Regions from separate parts of the Pseudomonas cremoricolorata genome, predicted to be linked through region 1. Evidence: predicted binding sites of a transcription regulator. Region 1 holds the regulator's gene; the other holds the start of a gene.
The links. Region 1 encodes FliA, which starts transcription of late flagellar genes. Its sites were predicted from a motif close to CTAAAGTTTNNNNNNNNNNNGCCGNTAA; they were not measured.
Positions count from the first base shown of each region.

Region 1 (5,950 bases):
CGGTTACGCACCAGCACCAGCTCGCCGACCATGTTCATGATCTCGTCCAGCCGGGCGGTATCGACGCGCACGGTGGTTTCCGCTTCGCTGGCATGTTTCTCTGCCGGAGCTGCGCCGCCACGGGCGGCAGGCGCAGGGCTGCGCGCCGGCGCGGCGGCGGGCTTGGCGGCGGTTGCACTGGGCGTGCTCGCGGGTGCTGCGGCTGCGGGTGCTGCGCTAACCGGCGCGGCGCTGGCGGTGGCCGAGAACTGGCCCTTGCCGTGCAACTGATCGAGCAGCGCTTCGAATTCGTGTTCGGTGATGTGCTCTTCGCTCGCGCCACCGAGCGCCGGTGTCGGCGCATCGACCACGGCGGCGCCGGCGTTCGACGCCGCGCTCACCCCTGGCAGCGCATCGGCGGTGAAGGTGCCCTTGCCGTGCAGTTGATCGAGCAGCGCTTCGAACTCGTCATCGGTGATGTCGTCGCTGGCGCCAGCCGCGGGCGCCGCCTCAGGCGCAGCGGCAACCGCCTGCGCCGAGAACTGGCCTTTGCCGTGCAGTTGGTCGAGCAGCGACTCGAACTCGGCGTCGGTGATCTCGTCACCCTCGCCGCCGGCAGGAACGCTGAGCGCCGCAGCAGGCGCCCGTTCGGCGGCAGCGGCCTCGGCTTTCACCGCATCCAGCGAGTCGAGCAGTTGCTCGAACTCATCGTCGGTAATGTCCGCGTCAGCGGCGCGTGCCTCTACCGCTGCCGGCGCCACCGGTTCAGGTGCAGGGGCTGCAGCGGCAGGTGCTGCGGCAGCTGGCGCTGGAACCGGTTGCTCGGCACTGGCAGGTTCAGCCAGGCGCGACAAGGCAGCGAGCAGCTCCGGGGTGGCCGGGGTGACTTCGCTGCGCTCGCGGACCTGCCCGAACATGCTGTTGACCGTGTCCAGAGCTTCCAGGACCACATCCATCAGCTCGGAATCGACGCGCCGTTCGCCCTTGCGCAGAATGTCGAACACGTTCTCGGCGATGTGACAACACTCCACCAGCTCATTGAGCTGAAGGAAGCCGGCGCCCCCCTTTACCGTGTGAAACCCGCGAAAGATCGCATTGAGCAGGTCCGCATCGTCGGGTCGGCTTTCCAGCTCGACCAACTGCTCGGACAACAGCTCGAGAATTTCGCCGGCTTCTACCAGGAAATCCTGGAGGATTTCTTCATCGGCGCCGAAGCTCATTGAACGTGCTCCTTAAAAACCAAGGCTGGATAGCAAATCGTCTACATCGTCCTGACCGGACACGACGTCCTCACGCTTATCGGCATGAATCTGCGGACCTTCACCTCGGGCGGGATGTTTTTCATGATCTTTTTCATCGCGCAGCTGCTGATGGTCATGTTCGATGCCGGCGAAGCGATCGACCTGACTGGCCATCAACACCAATTTGAGCAGGTTGCTTTCGACCTCGGTCACCAGCGCGGTGACGCGTTTGATCACCTGGCCGGTCAGGTCCTGGTAGTCCTGGGCCAGTAGAATGTCATTGAGATGGCCGGAGACCTTGCGGTTGCCTTCGGCGCTGTGCGTCAGAAAACCGTCGACACGCTTGGCCAGGTCACGAAACTCGCTGGCCGAGACTTCCTTGCGCATGAAGCGCTGCCAGTCGTGGCTCAGGGCCTTGGCTTCGTCGCTCAGGCCGTTGAGCACCGGGGTGCTTTCCTCGACCAGATCCATGGTGCGGTTGGCAGCGTTTTCCGTGAGCTTGACCACGTAGCTCAGACGCTCGGTGGCGTCGGTGATCTGCGAGACTTCCTCGGCCTGCGGCATGCGCGGGTCGATCTGGAAACTGACGATGGCGCTGTGCAACTCGCGGGTCAGCTTGCCGACCTCGTGATACAGGCCGCGATCGCGGGTCTGGTTGAGCTGGTGAATCAGCTGCACGGCGTCGCCGAAGTGGCCGCGCTCGAGGCTGTCCACCAGTTCCCGGGCATGTTTTTTCAGGGTGCCTTCGAACTCACCCAGAGAGGTATCGATAGATTGCATTGCGCCCTCCGGCGACTCAGCCATTCACGCGCTCGAAGATCTTTTCGATCTTTTCTTTCAGCACTTGGGCGGTGAAAGGCTTGACCACATAGCCGTTCACACCGGCCTGGGCCGCTTCGATGATCTGATCGCGCTTGGCTTCGGCGGTGACCATCAGTACCGGCAGGCTTTTCAGGCGCTCGTCGGCGCGCACCTTGCGCAGCAGGTCGATGCCGGACATGCCCGGCATGTTCCAGTCGGTCACCAGGAAGTCGTAGTGGCCTTTTTCCAGCATCGGCAGCGCCGTGGTGCCATCGTCGGCTTCATCGGTGTTGGTGAAGCCCAGATCACGCAACAGGTTCTTGATGATCCGCCGCATCGTCGAGAAATCGTCAACGATGAGGATTTTCATGTCTTTGTTCAATTAACCATCTCCAAACAGTCTCATCACGCGCTCGGCGCCGAGCGCGCCCCCAAATTTCCAGCGGCAAGTTGTGAGCGGCAAGCGGCAAGCGAACCGGTTTCGCCTGAACTGCACGGTGTCACAGGGGCTGCGCGGAACGCTCACTTGCAGCTTGCAGCTTGTAGCTCGCAGCTTGCGCGCGCTACCGCGCGCGCCATTCCCCAAGGCGACTGCGCAGGCGCGCGGCGCACTGGCTGTGCAACTGGCTGACGCGCGACTCGCTGACCCCCAGCACCTCGCCGATTTCCTTGAGGTTCAGCTCTTCGTCGTAGTACAGCGCCAGCACCAGGCGCTCACGCTCCGGCAGGTTGGCGATGGCCTCGGTCAGGGCGCTCTGGAAGCGTTCCTCCTCCAGATCGCGGCCCGGCTCCAGTTGGCCGCTGGCGCCATCCTCGTGCAGCCCCTCGTGCTCACCGTCCTGCAGCAGGTCGTCGAAACTGAACAGACGACTGCCCAAGGTATCGTTGAGAATGCCGTAATAATCGTCCAGCCCCATCTTGAGTTCGGCAGCAACCTCGTGATCTTTAGCGTCACGTCCAGTTCTGGCTTCCACTGTGCGCATGGCGTCGCTGACCATACGGGTATTGCGGTGTACCGAACGCGGTGCCCAGTCGCCCTTGCGCACCTCATCGAGCATGGCGCCGCGGATGCGAATGCCAGCGTAGGTCTCGAAGCTGGCACCCTTGCTGGCGTCATACTTGTTAGCCACTTCCAGCAGGCCGATCATGCCGGCCTGGATCAGGTCTTCGACCTGCACGTTGGCCGGCAGGCGCGCCAGCAGGTGATAGGCGATACGCTTGACCAACGGCGCGTAGCGCTCGATCAGTTCGTACTGCGCATCCTTGGACGCTCGGCTGTACATCTTGAACCCGCTCGCGCTCATAGCACCGGCCCTGCGCTGGTGGGTTGCACCAGGCGCTCGACAAAGAATTCCAGGTGGCCGCGCGGGTTGGCCGGCAGCGGCCAGCTGTCGACCTTCTGCGCGATGGCCCGGAAGGCCAGCGCGCACTTGGAGCGCGGGAAGGCTTCGTACACGGCGCGCTGCTTCTGCACCGCCTTGCGTACGCATTCGTCGTAGGGCACGGCACCGACGTATTGCAGCGCCACATCGAGGAAGCGATCGGTAACCTTGGTCAGCTTGGCGAACAGGTTGCGCCCTTCCTGCGGGCTCTGGGCCATGTTCGCCAGCACGCGGAAGCGGTTCATGCCGTAATCGCGGTTGAGCAGCTTGATCAGCGCATAGGCATCGGTGATCGAGGTGGGCTCATCGCAGACCACCAGCAGCACTTCCTGGGCGGCGCGGACGAAGCTGACCACCGAGTCGCCGATACCGGCGGCGGTATCGATGACCAGCACGTCGAGGTTGTCACCGATTTCGCTGAACGCCTGGATCAGCCCGGCATGCTGAGCCGGTTGCAAGTGCACCATGGTCTGCGTGCCGGAGGCGGCCGGGACGATGCGTACGCCGCCTGGCCCCTGCAACAGCACGTCGCGCAGCTCGCAGCGGCCTTCGATGACGTCGGCCAGGGTGCGCTTGGGGGTCAGACCGAGCAGCACGTCGACGTTGGCCAGACCCAGGTCGGCATCGAGCAGCATGACTCTGCGCCCGAGTTCGGCCAGCGCCAGAGACAAGTTGACTGAAACGTTGGTCTTGCCGACGCCGCCTTTACCGCCGGTGACGGCGATTACCTGTACGGGATGCATGCTACCCATGTCTGTTATTTACCTTGTCTCGCTTGGACCCATGCCACATGTGGAGCAAACCGCCCGCCCCGTTCTGTAGGTACTTTTCGCAGCACACCGCTCAACCCACCCGCTTCCCGGGATGGTGATAGAGATCAGCGAACATGTCGGCCATGGCCTCTTCGCTGGGCTCGTCCTGCATCTGCACGCTGACCGCACGGCTCACCAGCTGGTGTTTGCGCGGCAGGTGCAGGTCATCGGGAATACGCGGCCCATCGGTGAGATAGGCAATCGGCAACTGGTGACCGATGGCCAGGCTGAGCACTTCGCCCAGGCTGGCGGTTTCATCGAGCTTGCTCAGGATGCAGCCGGCCAGGCCACAGCGCTTGTAGCTGTGATAGGCCGCCGACAGCACCTGTTTCTGGCTGGTGGTGGCCAGGACCAGATAATTCTTCGAGGCGATGCCGCGCCCGGCCAGGGTGTCGAGCTGCATGCGCAGCGCCGGATCACTGGCTTGCAGGCCGGCGGTATCGATCAGCACCACACGCTTGCGCAGCAGCGGCTCGAGCGCCTGGGCCAGCGACTCGCCGGGGTCGACGTAGGTCACCGGCACGTTGAGGATGCGGCCCAGAGTTTTCAGTTGCTCCTGGGCACCGATACGGAAACTGTCCATGCTCACCAGCGCCAGGCTGCTGGAACCGTACTTGAGCACGTAGCGCGCCGCCAGCTTGGCCAGGGTGGTGGTCTTGCCCATGCCCGCCGGCCCCACCAGGGCGATGACGCCGCCCTGTTCGATCGGCTCGACATCCGGCACATCGATGCGCCGTGCCAGGTGCGCCAGGACCATGCGCCAGGCGTGCCGCGGATCGTCGATCTCGGCGGTCATGCCCAGCAGTTCGTGGGCCAGGGCGCCGCTCAGGCCAATGCGTTGCAGGCGACGCCAGGCGTTGGCCTGTTGCGGCTTGCTGCCCTGCAACTGCGACCAGGCCAGCGAACCGAGCTGCACTTCGAGCAGCTCCCGCAGGCCCGACAGCTCGGCGCGCATGGCATCGAACAGGCGCGGATCGACCGCCGCAGGGGCTGCTGCCGGGGCGCTGGCCGGGGCCTCGGTGTGCGGCTCGACCAGTGGCTCGGAGGCGGTCAGCGACAGCCCCGCGAACAGCTGGCGGTTGCCTTCATCGGTGTCGTTGCGGCTGGACAGCTCGGCCTGGGCGGTGACGATGCGCGACTGGGTCTTGCGCAGCTCTTCTTCGAGGGCGACGTTGGGCACCCGCGGCGCCAGCGCCGAGGGTTTGTAGTCGAGCGCGGCAGTGAGTTCGACGCCGCCGGCAATGCGCCGGTTGCCGATGATGGCCGCATCAGCGCCCAGCTCATCGCGAACCAGCTTCATGGCCTGTCGCATATCGGCGGCGAAAAAACGCTTCACTTGCATATCCCACTACCTCAGCCGTTAGGGCCCACAGTGGCAACGATGGTGACTTGCTTGTTGTCCGGAATTTCCTGGTACGCCAACACGTGCAAGTTCGGTACAGCCAGCCGGCCAAAGCGCGAGAGCATGGCGCGGATCGGGCCGGCCACCAGCAGGATGGCAGGTTGACCCTGCATTTCCTGGCGCTGGGCCGCTTCGATCAACGAACGCTGCAGCTTCTCGGCCATGCTCGGTTCCAGCAAGACACCGTCTTCCTGGCCTTGTCCGGCCCTCTGCAAGCTATTGAGCAAAATCTGTTCCAACCTTGGCTCCAAGGTGATCACCGGCAGCTCGGACTCAACGCCGACAATGCTTTGCACGATGGCGCGACACAATCCGACACGCACCTGCGCCACC
Region 1 is NZ_CP009455.1:2,828,706-2,834,655, reverse strand. Features, by position in the region: gene LK03_RS12535 (chemotaxis protein CheA) at 1-1,199, opposite strand, end outside; gene LK03_RS12530 (protein phosphatase CheZ) at 1,212-2,000, opposite strand; gene LK03_RS12525 (chemotaxis response regulator CheY) at 2,017-2,391, opposite strand; gene LK03_RS12520 (RNA polymerase sigma factor FliA) at 2,585-3,325, opposite strand; gene fleN (flagellar synthesis regulator FleN) at 3,322-4,164, opposite strand; gene flhF (flagellar biosynthesis protein FlhF) at 4,247-5,557, opposite strand; gene flhA (flagellar biosynthesis protein FlhA) at 5,569-5,950, opposite strand, start outside.

Region 2 (5,950 bases), 2.1 Mb from region 1:
GGGTGAAGAAGGCGTTGAAGTGCTCGTAGGCGGTAAGGTCTTCGACCAACGCCTCGGACATGTTCACCTGATAGCGCTTGGCGAACCAGGCAGTGAAGGCATTCTTGAACCAGCGCACCCGGCACTCGGCCACGCAGCCGGCCAGGCGCGAGAGCAGGTGGTGGGGCAGCAGGTACTGGCTGAGGATGAACAAGCGGGATTTCATTGGGTTTCCTTAAACGTCTACAGGCGTGTCCGGGTGATTGCCCCATTCGCCCCACGAACCGGCATAGGCCTTGACCCGTGGATAACCGAGGGACTTGGCCACCAGGTAAGTGAAGCCGGAACGGCGATGACTCTGGCAGTGGGTGATCACTTCCTTGTCAGGGGTGATGCCCAGGCCCTGCAACACCTCGGCGATATCGGCGCGAATACGCAACTGATCATTGCTGTCGATGCCGGCGATCCATTCCAGATTGATTGCACCGGGGATGTGTCCGCCGCGGGCGGCGAGCACCTTGCTGCCGTTGAATTCCTCGGGCGCGCGGGCGTCCCAGATCGCCAGGTCGTCGGCGCCCAGGCGGCTTTGCAGGTATTCGCGGGTGGCGGTGGGTTCAGTGTGCAACTGCAAGGTCACCGGGGTGTTGGCGCTGGCCGGCACCTCGGTGCTGAGGGTATCGGCAGGCCAGGCCTGGATGCCGCCGTTGAGATAGTGATAGTGGCGATGACCGATGACGTCGAGCAGCCAGATGAAACGCCCCGACCAGGCGCCGCCTTCGTCGTCGTAGACCACGTAGACCGCATCGTCACGGTGACCGAGCTCACTGAACAGTCGCTGCAGGTCGGACATGGCTGGCAGCAGGCCCGGCGCAGGCGGCTGGCCGAGTTGGGTGCGTTTGCCGTCGATCCAGCGTGCGCCGGGAATATGCCCGCTGGCGTACCGATTGGCGCTGGTCAGGTCGACCAGGATCAACTGCGGGCAATCGAGGCGCGGCAGCAGGTCCGCGGCCTCGATGACCAGCGGCAAGCCGGAAAAGTCAGTCATCTACGGTCTCCGGAAAAAATAGCGGCCAGTGTAGCGCAAGCATCAGGCGCTGCGGTTACCGAACGTGGCCAGAGCGCGTTCGATGCATTGCGCCGTTTTGCCGAACGCCTGGACACTCAGATCGGCCAGCGGGCGCGCGTTCTGGTCGGCCAGCAGCACCATCAGCACCTGATTGTTCACTGCCAGCGAGCGGATCAGCAAATGCTCGCTGCGCAGCATGGCGCGCAGCGGTACAGGCATCAGCGCGCTGAACTGGCGATGGTTGTCGGGCGTCAGGCGCAATTGCGCGGCCTGATTGAGCAGGCGCTCGAACAACCGATTGCCGACGGTGGGCAGACTCAGCGCCATGGCCTCCCTGGGCAGCCCGGCAGTCTGCTGCACGCGCAGGCATTCGTTGACGCGGTCGACCGAGAGCAGCATCACACGGGTAAAACCGCAGGCGGTGAGGGCCTCGCGGGCCTGGGTCGAGAGGTGCACGGCATTGCTGAAGCGGCTTGGTTGCGCCAGCAGGTCGCCACACAGTTCACGCCAGCGTTCCAGCTCGTCAGCAGCCGGTGGGGAAGGCGCCTGCATATCGGGATGCTGACGGCGGTGCTGCCAAGGCCAGAGTAACGCTTCGGCCGGGTGGAACAGGCCGGCGCGGGCATGGCGCCGGGCGCTTTGCGCGGCCTGTTGGTGAACCTGATTCTGCACGTCTTCCAGCGAGGTTTGCAGATACAACGCCGTGAGTAACTGCCAGCGCAACAGGTGCGGGTTGTCCCAGCCGACCTGTGCCGCGAGGGCCAGATTGTTGGCCAGCAATACGGTATTGGCCGGCTGATTGAACCAGCGCCGCAATCCAGCCTCGGCGTCCAGGCGGTGCTGTTGCTCCAGCGGGTCCTGGGCGCGGGCGATGGTCAGCACCTGCGCCAGCAGATCGCGTTCTTCGAGCAGCAGGCGATAGCCTTGGGTCACCCACTCCGGGAGGCGCCAGTGCTCGGCCACGGCGCGGCACAGCTCCAGAATGCGCACGCCGAACAGCTCGTGCTCGACCTCGGCGGCCACCTCGCCCTTGTGAATCACTCGCAGCTCCCAGGCATCGAGCAGCGCCGGATAGACCAGCGCCAAAGGCCACAAAGGGGAAAGGAACAACAGGCTGCCCCAGTGGATTTCCTGCCACAGACGCGCCAGGCGGCTGGCGAACAGACCGCTGGCCTGCTGGCTGGCGTGCTGGCTGATCTGCACGAACTGGTTGAGCACCGGCGGCATGTCATCCCTGGGTAGCGCGGGCAGGCGCCCGAGCAATTGCGCGCAGCGACCCAGGCCCAGGCGGTTGAGCGCCACCTCCAGGCTTTCAGCCGGCTCGGCCTGGCTGGCATTGGCCGAATGGTTGGCCTCACGCATCACCGACAGCACCAGGGCGGGGCTGCCTTGCATCAGTTCGGCGATGTCACGCATCGAGCGGCGGCTGTCGTTGATGGCCGACAACACGCGGTCGTGACTGTCCTTGGGCACCGGGACGCGGACGCCATCGAGCAGCTTGACCCAGGCCTCTAGCGTCGAGGGAATCTGAGCGGGCACCTTGGTTTCACTTGGCATTTTGACATCAGTCCGAACTGGCTTTTCGCTAGGAGTGCCTATAGTCTGGCGCAGTTCTGCCGATAAGTAGAAGAAGAGTTTCAGAGCACCCCTCCCGGTCCTTGATCACATCCGCTAATGCGTTGAACTTATGGCTAAAATTATCGGCATCATCATCGTATTCGCCAGCGTGCTCGGCGGTTACGTGCTCTCCCATGGCAAGATCGCGGCACTGATTCAGCCATTCGAAGTGCTCATTATCGGTGGCGCTGCGCTGGGCGCATTCATTCAGGCCAACCCCGGCCACATGACCATGCATGTGTTCAAGAAGTCGCTGAAGATGTTCGGCTCGCGCTTCAACCACGCCTTCTATCTTGAAGTGCTCGGCCTGGTCTACGAGATCCTCAACAAGAGCCGTCGCGAGGGCATGATGGCCATCGAGGCCGACATCGAAGACCCCGCCGCCAGCCCGATCTTCAGCAAATACCCGACCATCGTCGGCGACGCCGCGATGACCGCGTTCATCTGCGACTACCTGCGCATCATGTCCACCGGCAACATGGCGCCCCATGAGCTGGAGGGGCTGTTCGACATGGAGCTGTTGAACATGAAGGAAGAACTCGAACACCCATCCCACGCCGTGACCGGCATTGCCGACGGCATGCCGGGCTTCGGTATCGTCGCGGCGGTACTGGGTATCGTGGTGACCATGGCCTCGCTGGGCGATGGCGACCAGGCGGCCATCGGCATGCACGTCGGTGCGGCGCTGGTGGGCACCTTCTTCGGTATTCTCGCCGCCTATGGCTTCTTCGGGCCGTTGGCCAACTGCCTCAAGCACGACGCCAAGGAAGAGCTCAACGTGTACGAGGCGATCAAGGCCTCGCTGGTGGCCTCGGCCTCCGGCATGCCGCCGTCGCTGGCGGTGGAGTTCGGCCGCAAGGTGCTTTATCCGGGCCACCGGCCAAGCTTCGCCGAGCTGGAACAAGCGGTGCGCGGTCGCTGAGTCATGGAGAACAACCAGCCCATCATCGTCAAGCGCGTCAAGCGCTTCGGCGACGGCCACCACGGCGGCGCCTGGAAGATCGCCTTCGCCGACTTCGCCACGGCGATGATGGCGTTCTTTCTGGTGTTGTGGCTGTTGTCCACCGCGACCCCGGAACAGAAGATCGCCATCGCCGGCTATTTCCAGGACCCTATCGGCTTCGCTGAAAGCGGCACGCCCTACGTCATCGACCTGGGCGGGACGCCGCAGATGGCCCCGGACAAGACCATCAATCCGGAAGAGAAATTCGAGACCACGCCGCAGGTCACCCCTGAGGTGAGCAAGGACCAGGTCGAGAGCATGGCCGAGCAGGTCGAGCGCGAGCGCCTGGAGTTGCTGTTGCAGGAACTGCAGAACAAGGTCAACGAGAACCCTGAACTGCAGAAGTTCAAGGACCAGATTCTGTTCGAGATCACTCAGGATGGCCTGCGCATCCAGATCATGGATGCCGAGAACCGGCCCATGTTCGATCTGGGCAGCGCGCGTTTGCAGCCGTACTTCGAAGACATCCTGCTGGCCATGGCCGACACCATCAAGGCGGTGCCGAACAAGATCAGCGTCAGCGGCCACACCGACGCCAAGCCGTTCGCCGGCAGCGGCGGTTTCGGCAACTGGGAACTGTCTGCCAACCGCGCCAACGCCGCGCGGCGGGCGCTGGTGGCCGGTGGCTACCCGGACGACCAGGTGGCGCGTGTGGTGGGCTACGCTTCATCCTCGTTGTTCGACCGTAAAGACCCGCTCAACCCGGTCAACCGGCGTATCGACATCGTCGTGCTGACCAAAAAAGCTCAGCGCGACATCGAAGGCGAGCAGGGCAGCCAGCACAACCCTGCGGCGCCGGCCGACCAGCCGCCGTCCAGTGCCACCCCGCAGGGTGCAACACCGGCCAGCGGCACCGCACCCAGCGGTGCGACGCCGGGGCCGGTCGAGCAAGTGCCGATGCAGCATCGCGAGCTGCGCCAGAAGCTGAACATCTTCGAGGACGGCACCCTGCGCATGGAAGACACCCAGGAATAGCCCGCAACGTGCGCAACGAAAAACGCCCATGAATCACTCATGGGCGTTTTTGTATGCGTGCTGCAGGCAGCGCACGGATCAGTAGCTGTCTTCCGGCAGGCTGGCGATGATCGACCGGTAGCTGTGCATGCGCTGTGGCTTGATGCGGCCGTCTTCAAGGGCCATGAGCAGGGCGCAACCCGGTTCGCGGTCGTGCTTGCAGTCGCGGAAGCGGCAGGTGCCGAACAGGTCGCGGAACTCGATGAAGCCCTCTTCGACGTCATGGCGACTGACGTGGACCAGGCCAAACTCGCGAATTCCGGGGGAGTCGATCAGGTTGCCGCCGTTGGGGAAGTGGTACAGCCGCGCGGTGGTGGTGGTGTGGGTGCCTTGCCCGGACCACTCGGAGAGGTCACCGACACGGGTCTGCGCCTGTGGCAGCAGGCTGTTGACCAGCGACGACTTGCCCACCCCGGACTGGCCGACGAACACGCTGATGTGTCCGGCGAGCATCGCCTGCAAACGCTGCATGCCGTCGCCGTGGTGCGCCGAGACTTCCAGCAGCGGGTAGCCGAGGTCACGGTAGACCTCGAGCAGGGCGTTCAGCGCCGGGCCGTTGTCTTCGTCGATCAGGTCGGCCTTGTTCAGCAGCAGCAGGGGACGAATGCCGGCATGCTCGGCTGCCACCAGGTAGCGGTCGATGAGGTTGGGATGCGGCTCGGGCGCCGGGGCGAAGACGATGACGATGAGGTCGACGTTGGCAGCCACCGGTTTGAGTTGACCGTGGTTGTTCGGCCGGCGCAGCTCGGTGCTGCGCGGCATCTGCGCGACGATCACGCCGATGCCCTGGTTGCCTGCGCGCCATACGACACGGTCGCCTGTGACCAGCGCCGGCAGGTTGGCCCGCAGGTGGCAGCGGAACACTTGCCCGGCGCTGTCGCCGTCCTGGGCTTCGACTTCCACTTGCACACCGAAGTGGGCGATCACCAGGCCCAGTTGCTCCGGGCCCAGGTCGCCGCCTTCCAGTTCCTTGAGGGTCTGCTGCTCGCGCTTGGCGGCACGAGCGGCGCGCTCGCCCTGGATTTTTTCGATGCGCCAGTTCTGGCGGCGATTGAGTTGGCGTTTGGCCATGAACTTCCCGTGGAGGTGGCTGCTGGAAAACAGCCGGCAGTCTAGCACGGCCCGCCTGCTACGGCCCGTCAGGCACGGGCTGGCGAGCTTTGGCGGTACGGGCGGCTAGGCTACTATGACGCATCATTCAAGGAGCGCTTATGTCCAACCCACAGAACCTGATCTGGATCGACCTGGAAATGACCGGTCTCGATCCAGAC
Region 2 is NZ_CP009455.1:760,583-766,532, reverse strand. Features, by position in the region: gene asd (archaetidylserine decarboxylase) at 1-205, opposite strand, end outside; gene LK03_RS03235 (rhodanese-like domain-containing protein) at 215-1,024, opposite strand; gene LK03_RS03230 (HDOD domain-containing protein) at 1,067-2,602, opposite strand; gene motA (flagellar motor stator protein MotA) at 2,733-3,584, shown strand; gene motB (flagellar motor protein MotB) at 3,588-4,640, shown strand; gene rsgA (small ribosomal subunit biogenesis GTPase RsgA) at 4,719-5,750, opposite strand; gene orn (oligoribonuclease) at 5,891-5,950, shown strand, end outside.
Region 2: motA (flagellar motor stator protein MotA) is a predicted target of FliA. The motif match lies at 2,641-2,668, and genes of this name have one in related genera.